Regions from separate parts of the Klebsiella sp. CSG-1 genome, predicted to be linked through region 1. Evidence: predicted binding sites of a transcription regulator. Region 1 holds the regulator's gene; the other holds the start of a gene.
The links. Region 1 encodes PhoB, which activates phosphate uptake and scavenging genes when phosphate is short. Its sites were predicted from a motif close to CTGTCATAAAACTGNCNNAT; they were not measured.
Positions count from the first base shown of each region.

Region 2: the regulator PhoB is predicted to act here: its motif matches at 2,268-2,287, upstream of serA (phosphoglycerate dehydrogenase).

Region 1 covers NZ_JBWNLD010000001.1:796,389-800,815, forward strand. The annotation lists gene brnQ (branched-chain amino acid transporter carrier protein BrnQ) at 1-834, opposite strand, end outside; gene phoR (phosphate regulon sensor histidine kinase PhoR) at 1,249-2,544, opposite strand; gene phoB (phosphate response regulator transcription factor PhoB) at 2,566-3,255, opposite strand; gene sbcD (exonuclease subunit SbcD) at 3,465-4,427, shown strand, end outside.
Region 2 covers NZ_JBWNLD010000002.1:334,966-339,392, forward strand. The annotation lists gene AC007G_RS06150 (oxidative stress defense protein) at 1-431, shown strand, start outside; gene argP (DNA-binding transcriptional regulator ArgP) at 485-1,378, opposite strand; gene rpiA (ribose-5-phosphate isomerase RpiA) at 1,546-2,205, shown strand; gene serA (phosphoglycerate dehydrogenase) at 2,473-3,705, shown strand; gene AC007G_RS06170 (DUF2238 domain-containing protein) at 3,739-4,353, shown strand; gene AC007G_RS06175 (5-formyltetrahydrofolate cyclo-ligase) at 4,355-4,427, opposite strand, start outside.

The sequences.
Region 1 (4,427 bases):
CGCGCCACCGAAGGTGTGCTGGACATAGGCATGCAGAATCGCCGCGCCGTTAGCGGATTGATCCACCAGTGTCGCGCTATCAGACCCGAGGCGGAACAGCGCCAGATACAGCAGCGTCAGCCCCACGCCGGCCATCAGTCCGGCCCAGACGGTGTAGCGAGTCAGCAGGCGCGCTTCCGTTACGCCGCGAGAGCGCGCGGCGTTAACAATGACGATACCGAACACCATGGCACCCAGCGTATCCATGGTCAGATAGCCGTTAACGAAACCGTTCGAGAACGGCGCGGTGCGGTAAGCTTCCAGCGCATTGCTGATCGAGCCAGCCGGCCAGATAATTGCCGCAACGGACAAAATGATCAGCGCAATAATTTTCAGCGGTGCAAGGAAATTCCCCACCGTATCCAGCAGTTTGCCCGGATAGAGCGAGACCAGGATCACCAGCGCAAAATAGATCACGCTGTAAATCATCAGCGGCATCGCGCCGTCGCCGGTCAGCGGGGCAATCCCGACTTCAAAAGAGACCGTTGCGGTACGCGGCGTCGCAAACAGCGGGCCAACGGCCAGGTAACAGACCACCGCCAGCAGGATGCCGGCCACTTTGCCAATCGGCGTACTCAGGCTTTCCACGCCGCCGCCGACTTTCGCCAGCGCCACAACCGTCAGCACCGGTAAACCCACGGCGGTAATCAGAAAGCCAATAGCGGCGGTCCAGACGTGTTCACCGGCCTGTAAACCCACCATCGGAGGGAAGATAATGTTGCCTGCGCCAACGAACAACGCGAAGGTCATAAAGCCCAACGCGATAATGTCGCGAGATTTTAACTGATGGGTCATAAATTCATTACTGCCTGTGGATGTGGTGTTGTTAACAAACGGAAAATACCGTGTCTTCCCCTGAGGGAGGATACAGCGGTGGTTGCCGGAAAAATCAGCGGGATATGCTCCCGAACACGCGTGGGAAAGAATTGTTTTTTGAATTACCACGCAAAAACAGTCTGTCTGCGACTGCATGGGGGGCAATTTAAACGCTTATAACGTTTTAATGCAAGGCGGGATCGCAAAAGCAGATGATTATGCTAAGTCTATTTTTATGAGCGGGATTATTGACCATATCTAAGGAAAACCTCCGGCTAATCATGCGAACAAAAAAGCAGCAGGCGTTCATTAATTACGCGGCTAAAAAGTGACTGCAAACGAAAATGACCAGCCGAAGCTGGTCATTGGCAAGTCATGTTGACAAGGGCGCGTTCAGGCGCTTTTTTTGGCAATTAAACGTTCCGGGAGTAAGAAACTAAAACGCGTCCCTTTACCTACCGTACTCTCAATTTCCAGGCGACTGTCGTGATGATTTACCGCATGTTTGACAATCGCCAGCCCAAGACCGCTGCCGCCGGTTTGCCGCGAACGCGCCTTATCCACGCGATAGAAGCGCTCGGTCAGACGCGGAATGTGCTCGGGCGCAATCCCCGGACCGTTATCCTCGACGCTGAACAACGCGCCATGCGGCGCCCGTTGCCAGCTGACGGTAATCTCCGTCCCCGCTGGCGTATGGTTAATCGCGTTATACACCAGATTGGACATCGCGCTTCGCAGCTGCTCTTCGTTGCCCAGCACCAGCAGCGTCTCATCGACGTGGAAGTGGAGCGTCTGCTTCTGCTGGCTGAGCGTCTGGGCTTCTCGCTCCACCACCCGCAGCATCATCGGCACGTCGATTTTGTCATTCATGGCCAGCGTCGGCGCCGCTTCAATCCGCGACAGCGTCAGCAGCTGCTTGACTAACCCCTCCATGCGCTGGGTTTGCTCGCGCATCGTGTGCAGCGCTTTTTCGCGCGTCATCCCTTCCAGCACCTGCTCCTGCATCATCTCCAGATAGCCCTGCAGTACCGTTAACGGCGTGCGAAGCTCATGGCTGACGTTGGCAAAAAAGTTGCGCCGCGCGCCTTCCAGCTGGTGCATCTGCGTCACATCGCGCGCCACCATCAGCCACTGTTTGTCGCTGTAGGGCATGACGCGGATCTCCAGATGACGAGCAGTATTGAGGACCAGATTGAGCGGCTTTGAGAAATCCCTGTTTTTGAGGTAGTGAGCAAATTCAGGGTAGCGCAGGAGGTTAAGAATATTTTGTCCACTGTCGTCCGGCCAGCGCAGATTGAGGATCTGCTGAGCCAGACCATTACACCAGAAGATGGCCCCCTCCTCCGTCGTCAGCACCACCGCATCGGGCAACGACTCCGCCCCGCTACGAAAGCGTTTGATCAGACTGCCCAGTTCGCGTCGGCGCTTTTTATTGCGCATCTGCATCTGGTGAAGGCCGTAGAGCAGCGGTTCCCAGCTGCCGCTTCCCGGCGGTGGCGTCATGCTACGGTCGACCCATAGCCACCATGAAAGACGTAATAAATTCCAGAAATGCCAGATGAGAAGTCCGGTTACTGCCGCCAGCAAAAACCACGGCAGATAACCCACCACCGCCCCAAGAATCAGGGCCGGGATACAACATAAGAAAAGCTCAAGCGCCAGCCTTTTCCATGACAGCCGTTCCAGCACGGTTCACACTCCTGTCGAGATTCAGAAACGGGCGGAGAAACGATATCCCGTGCCGCGGACCGTTTGTACCATCCGGTCATGGCCGCTATGTTCCAGCGCTTTACGCAGACGGCGAATATGCACATCCACCGTTCTGTCTTCTACATACACGTTCGTCCCCCAGACGTGATTCAGCAGCTGTTCGCGGCTGTAGACGCGTTCCGGGTGAGTCATAAAGAAGTGTAGCAATTTAAACTCCGTCGGCCCCATGTCCAGCGGACTTTCTCCGGTCATCACCCGATGGGAGGAAGGGTCAAGGCTAAGCCCTTGCATTTCAATCACTTCTTCCACAGCCATCGGCGAAATACGGCGCATCACCGCTTTGATTCGCGCCACCAGCTCTTTCGGTGAAAAAGGCTTAGTGATGTAATCATCGGCGCCGGTTTCCAGACCACGTACACGATCCTCTTCTTCACCGCGGGCGGTGAGCATGACGACCGGGATATCGCGGGTCATCGCCTCACGCTTGAGCAGCTTGATAAACTGGAGACCCGATCCGCCCGGCAGCATCCAGTCGAGGAGAATCAAATCAGGCCAGGGTTCATTGAGTTGATTCACCGCACTGTCATAATCTTCCGCCTCGACGGGCTGAAAGCCGTTTTGCTCAAGAACAAAGCAGACCATTTCGCGGATCGGAGCTTCATCTTCAACGACCAGAATTCTTCTCGCCATTATTTACCCTGTATTTTTTAGCCATCAGTATAGAGTGCGGCGCCATTATGCGTCAGTTTTGTGACAGATTTATGAAGAAAATGACCGTCATATGATAGCGGATTTTGAATAATGACAAGGAGTAACAATCGATCCTGCAGGCGTTAAAGGGGCAACCTGCCGGATGACAGGTATATAATGCGCCCATGCTTTTTCGCCAGGGAATACTTATGCGCATCATCCACACCTCTGACTGGCACCTTGGCCAGAATTTTTACAGCAAGAGCCGCGCCGCCGAACACTCGGCCTTTCTCAACTGGCTGCTGACCAGCGCGCAGGCGCACGAGGTCGATGCCATTATTGTCGCCGGCGACATCTTTGATACCGGCTCGCCGCCAAGCTACGCTCGCGAGCTGTATAACCGCTTTGTGGTTCAGCTTCAGCAGACCGGCTGCCAGCTGGTGGTACTGGCGGGCAACCACGATTCGGTGGCGACGCTGAATGAATCCCGCGATATTCTGGCCTTTCTGAAAACCACGGTGGTGGCCAGCGCCGGCCATGCCCCCTTTATTCTGCCGCAGCGCGACGGCACCCCCGGCGCCATATTTTGCCCGGTCCCCTTCCTGCGCCCGCGCGAGCTGGTCACCAGCCAGGCCGGACACTCCAGCGGCGAAAAACAGCAGCTGCTGTTGAACGCCATCAGCGACTATTATCAGCAGCAGTACGAAGCGGCCTGCGCCCTGCGCGACGATCGTCCGCTGCCGATCGTCGCCAGCGGCCACCTGACCACCGTCGGCGCCAGCAAAAGCGATGCGGTGCGCGAGATCTACATCGGCACGCTGGAGGCATTTCCCGCCAGCCATTTTCCCCCCGTTGATTATATTGCCCTCGGCCATATTCACCGGGCGCAAAAGATTGGCGGCAGCGAACATATTCGCTACAGCGGCTCCCCCATCGCCCTCAGCTTTGATGAGACAGGAAAAAGCAAAAGCGTCAATCTGGTGACCTTCACCGACGGGCAGCTGACGGAGGTGCTTCCTCTGACGGTGCCGGTGACGCAGCCGCTGGCGGTGCTGAAAGGCGATTTCTCCAGCATCAGCGAACATCTCACCCAGTGGCGGGACGCCCCTCAGGAGCCGGTCGTCTGGCTGGATATTGAAATTACCAGTGACGAATATCTCCATGATATTCAG
Region 2 (4,427 bases), on a different contig from region 1:
CAGTGCGCACCGTCGAAGTGACGTTGCGCCAGCTGGACAAGCTGAACGGTTTGCTGGATGGCGCGCTGAAAGCGGGTCTGAATGAAGTGCGGTCTGTTTCGCTGGGCGTTGCGCAACCGGATGCCTATAAAGACAAAGCGCGTAAAGCGGCCATTGATGACGCGGTGCATCAGGCGCAAGAGCTGGCGTCAGGTTTCCACAGCAAGCTGGGACCGGTTTATAGCGTTCGCTACCATGTGTCGAACTACCAGCCGAGCCCGATGGTACGCATGATGAAGGCTGCCGATGCGGCCCCGGTTTCCGCACAGGAAACCTACGAGCAGGCGACCATTCAGTTTGACGATCAGGTCGATGTTGTTTTTGAACTGCAGCCCGCTCAGCCAGCCCCGGCCCCCGCAGCGCCGGCTAAGCAGCCTGATGCGGCACAGTAAGCCATAAAACAAAAAGCCACTTCAGATGAAGTGGTTTTTTTTATTGCCCGCGCTTAGTCCTGGCGCAGCACCTTGTGGCCGTAATCGATCAGCGCATCGGTGACCCGGCGCATCATTCGGCTTTCCGGCGCGAAGCGATGCCAGTAGAGCATCCGCCGCTGAAACAGCCCCGGCGTGAGGTCGATAAGCTCGCCGCTGTTGAGCTCTTTTTCAATCTGCAGATGCGGGATCATGCAGCAGGTCGTGCCCTGGCGCGCAAGCTGCACAAAGGCTTCCGAAGAGTTAACGATATGGCACGGGACGCTGCCCGGCGGCAAATCGAAGTTCTGCTGTAAAAACGCCTGATGCATATCATCCAGATGATCGAAAGCGACAACCGGCGCTTTCAGCAGCGCTGAGCGGGTGACGCCGTTAGGGAAATAGCGTTGCGCAAACTCTTTCGAGGCGACGAACAGATAGTCCAGCGCCCCGAGCTGATCCACCAGGCAGCTCGGCAACGCCTGCGGCTGAATACTCACCGCGCCGACCACTTCACCGCGACGTAAGCGTTCCTGAGTACGGGTTTCATCCTCCACCTGCAGATTGAGGCGGATAGGGGAGTCGGAAAGGACATTAGACAGCGCGGGCAGCAGCCAGGTGGCCAGACTGTCGGCGTTGACCGCCAGCGACAGCAGCAGCGGTGTGGAGCCGGTCTGTTCATCGCCCAGCCACTCCTCTTCCAGCAGCTCAACCTGACGCAGCAGGGCCAGCAGTTTCTGCCCTTGTTCGGTCGGACGCGGCGGCACGGTACGCACCAGCAGCGGTTGGCCGAACATATTTTCCAGCTGTTTAATACGCTGAGAGACGGCGGACTGTGTAATGCAGAGCTTCTGCGCGGCGCGCTCAAACCCACGTTCTCTTATCACCGCATCCAGCGCCTGTAGTGTTCTGTAGTCCGGTCGTTTCATTATTCTGGCGTACCCCTATCACTTTTCATTAACTCGCACTATGACATAAATTCGTTTTTGATGAAGATGAAAAATGGTCTGTTCAGTTGTGTGACCCTGTCGCAGGGACAATTCCCCTCCCGGTGTTCTATAATGCGCCACAGGTATTCACATCTCGGACCATAATCATGACGCAAGATGAACTGAAAAAAGCAGTAGGCTGGGCGGCATTGCAGTATGTACAACCGGGCACCATCGTCGGTGTCGGTACGGGCTCCACGGCCGCGCATTTTATCGATGCGCTGGGCACCATGAAAGGGCAGATTGAAGGCGCGGTCTCCAGCTCTGATGCCTCCACCGAAAAACTGAAAAGCCTTGGCATTCCGGTTTTCGATCTGAACAGCGTGGACCGCCTGGGGATCTATGTTGATGGCGCCGACGAGATTAATGGCCATATGCAGATGATCAAAGGCGGTGGGGCGGCGTTAACTCGCGAAAAGATTATCGCCTCGGTAGCAGACAAGTTTATCTGCATCGCCGATGCCTCCAAGCAGGTGGATATTCTGGGCAAATTCCCGCTGCCGGTCGAAGTCATTCCGATGGCGCGTAGCGCTGTCGCGCGCGAGCTGGTGAAGCTGGGCGGCCGTCCGGAGTATCGCCAGGGGGTGGTGACCGATAACGGTAACGTGATTCTTGACGTCTTCGGCCTGGAAATTCTTGATGCCATCGCTCTGGAAAACAAAATTAACGGTATTCCTGGCGTCGTCACCGTCGGCCTGTTTGCCAACCGCGGAGCGGATGTGGCACTGATTGGAACCGCCGATGGCGTAAAAACCATCGTAAAATAATATAATCGGGGGAGCGAATGGCTCCCTCGCAAATATTTTTTCTCCAGGCTAAATTTGGTGACTTCTGTCACATTTATGCAACCAGGCTTAGTAACAATCTACCTTTTCTTTTCTTTCTGGTGTTTTGTCCTGCCATTTCCCTCTGCGTGATATTTCTTCAGGTCGTCGACGCAAACGTTCATATTGCCGCGATAGTTTTTTTTGATATGTTGCTGAGAAGAACTTTCGTTCAGCACGACATCAGATAAGACAAAACAGGACGGGGAAATGGCTAAGGTATCACTGGAAAAAGACAAGATTAAGTTTCTACTGGTTGAAGGTGTGCATCAAAAAGCGGTGGAGAATCTCCGCGCGGCGGGCTACACCAACATCGAATTTCATAAAGGCGCGCTGGACAGCGAAGAGCTGAAAGCGTCGATCCGTGATGCCCATTTCATTGGCCTGCGTTCCCGTACTCATCTGACTGAAGAGATCTTCGCCGCCGCGGAAAAACTGGTGGCGGTCGGCTGTTTCTGCATCGGCACCAACCAGGTTGATTTAGACGCGGCAGCGAAACGCGGGATTCCCGTTTTCAATGCGCCGTTCTCAAATACCCGCTCCGTTGCCGAGCTGGTCATTGGCGAACTGCTGCTGATGCTGCGCGGCGTACCGGAAGCTAACGCGAAAGCGCACCGCGGCGTGTGGAACAAGCTGGCGGTAGGCAGTTTTGAAGCGCGTGGCAAAAAACTGGGGATCATCGGTTACGGACACATCGGTACGCAGCTGGGTATTCTGGCTGAATCTCTGGGGATGCACGTCTATTTCTATGATATCGAAAGCAAACTGCCGCTGGGCAACGCTACCCAGGTCCAGCACCTCTCCGACCTGCTGAATATGAGCGATGTGGTCAGTCTGCATGTGCCGGAAAACGCCTCCACCAAAAATATGATGGGCGCGCAAGAGCTGGCGCTGATGAAACCCGGCGCGCTGTTGATCAACGCCTCGCGCGGTACGGTCGTGGATATCCCGGCGCTGTGCGATGCCCTGGCACGTAAGCATCTGGCGGGCGCGGCGATTGATGTGTTCCCGACCGAACCAGCGACCAACAGCGATCCGTTCAGCTCGCCGCTGTGCGAGTTTGACAACGTGATCCTGACGCCGCACATCGGCGGCTCAACTCAGGAAGCGCAGGAGAATATCGGTCTGGAAGTGGCCGGTAAGCTGGCGAAGTATTCCGATAACGGTTCGACCCTTTCAGCGGTGAACTTCCCGGAAGTTTCTCTGCCGCTGCACGGCGGTCGTCGTTTGCTGCATATCCACGAAAACCGTCCCGGCGTGCTGACCGCTATCAACCAGATCTTTGCCGCGCAGAGCATCAACATCGCAGCACAGTATCTGCAAACCACGCCGCAGATGGGCTACGTGGTTATTGATATTGAGGCCGAAGAAGATGTGGCCCAGCAGGCGCTGCAGGCCATGAAGGCGATTCCGGGCACCATTCGCGCCCGTCTGCTGTTCTGATTGACGCAAGGATCCCTGCGGGGATCCTTTTACATGATGAGCACATCGCTACAGAATACCGGTGTCTTCCTGCTGTTGCTGATTCTGGCATGGACGGGGTTGGGCACCCACGATAGCCTCACCTGGCTGATGGAAGTGACGCCGGTCATTATCATCGTTCCGCTGCTGCTTGTGACGCGTTCACGCTACCCGCTCACGCCGCTCCTCTACACGCTTATCTTCTTCCATGCCATTATTTTGATGGTTGGGGGGATGTATACGTATGCGAAAGTGCCGATTGGATTTGATGTGCAGGCGTGGCTGAATTTAAGTCGTAATCCGTACGATAAGCTTGGCCACTTTTTCCAGGGGTTGGTTCCGGCGCTGGCGGCGCGGGAAATTCTGCTGCGCGGCGGCTATGTGCGCGGGCGCAAGATGCTCTCGTTTCTGGTGTGCTGCATTGCGCTGGCGATCAGCGCCACCTACGAGCTTATCGAATGGTGGGCGGCACTGGCGATGGGGCAAGGGGCGGATGATTTTCTCGGCACCCAGGGCGATCCGTGGGACACGCAGTCGGATATGTTCTGCGCGTTGCTGGGGGCGCTGACGACGATCTTGTTACTTAGCGGATGGCATAACCGGCAACTGAAGAAGCTCGGTACGCCATAGCTTATGGCCACTGCCACAGCGCCGAGGGGGTAATCACCGCGGGCAGTGGAATATCCCAGTGCTCAGTGGGCAGT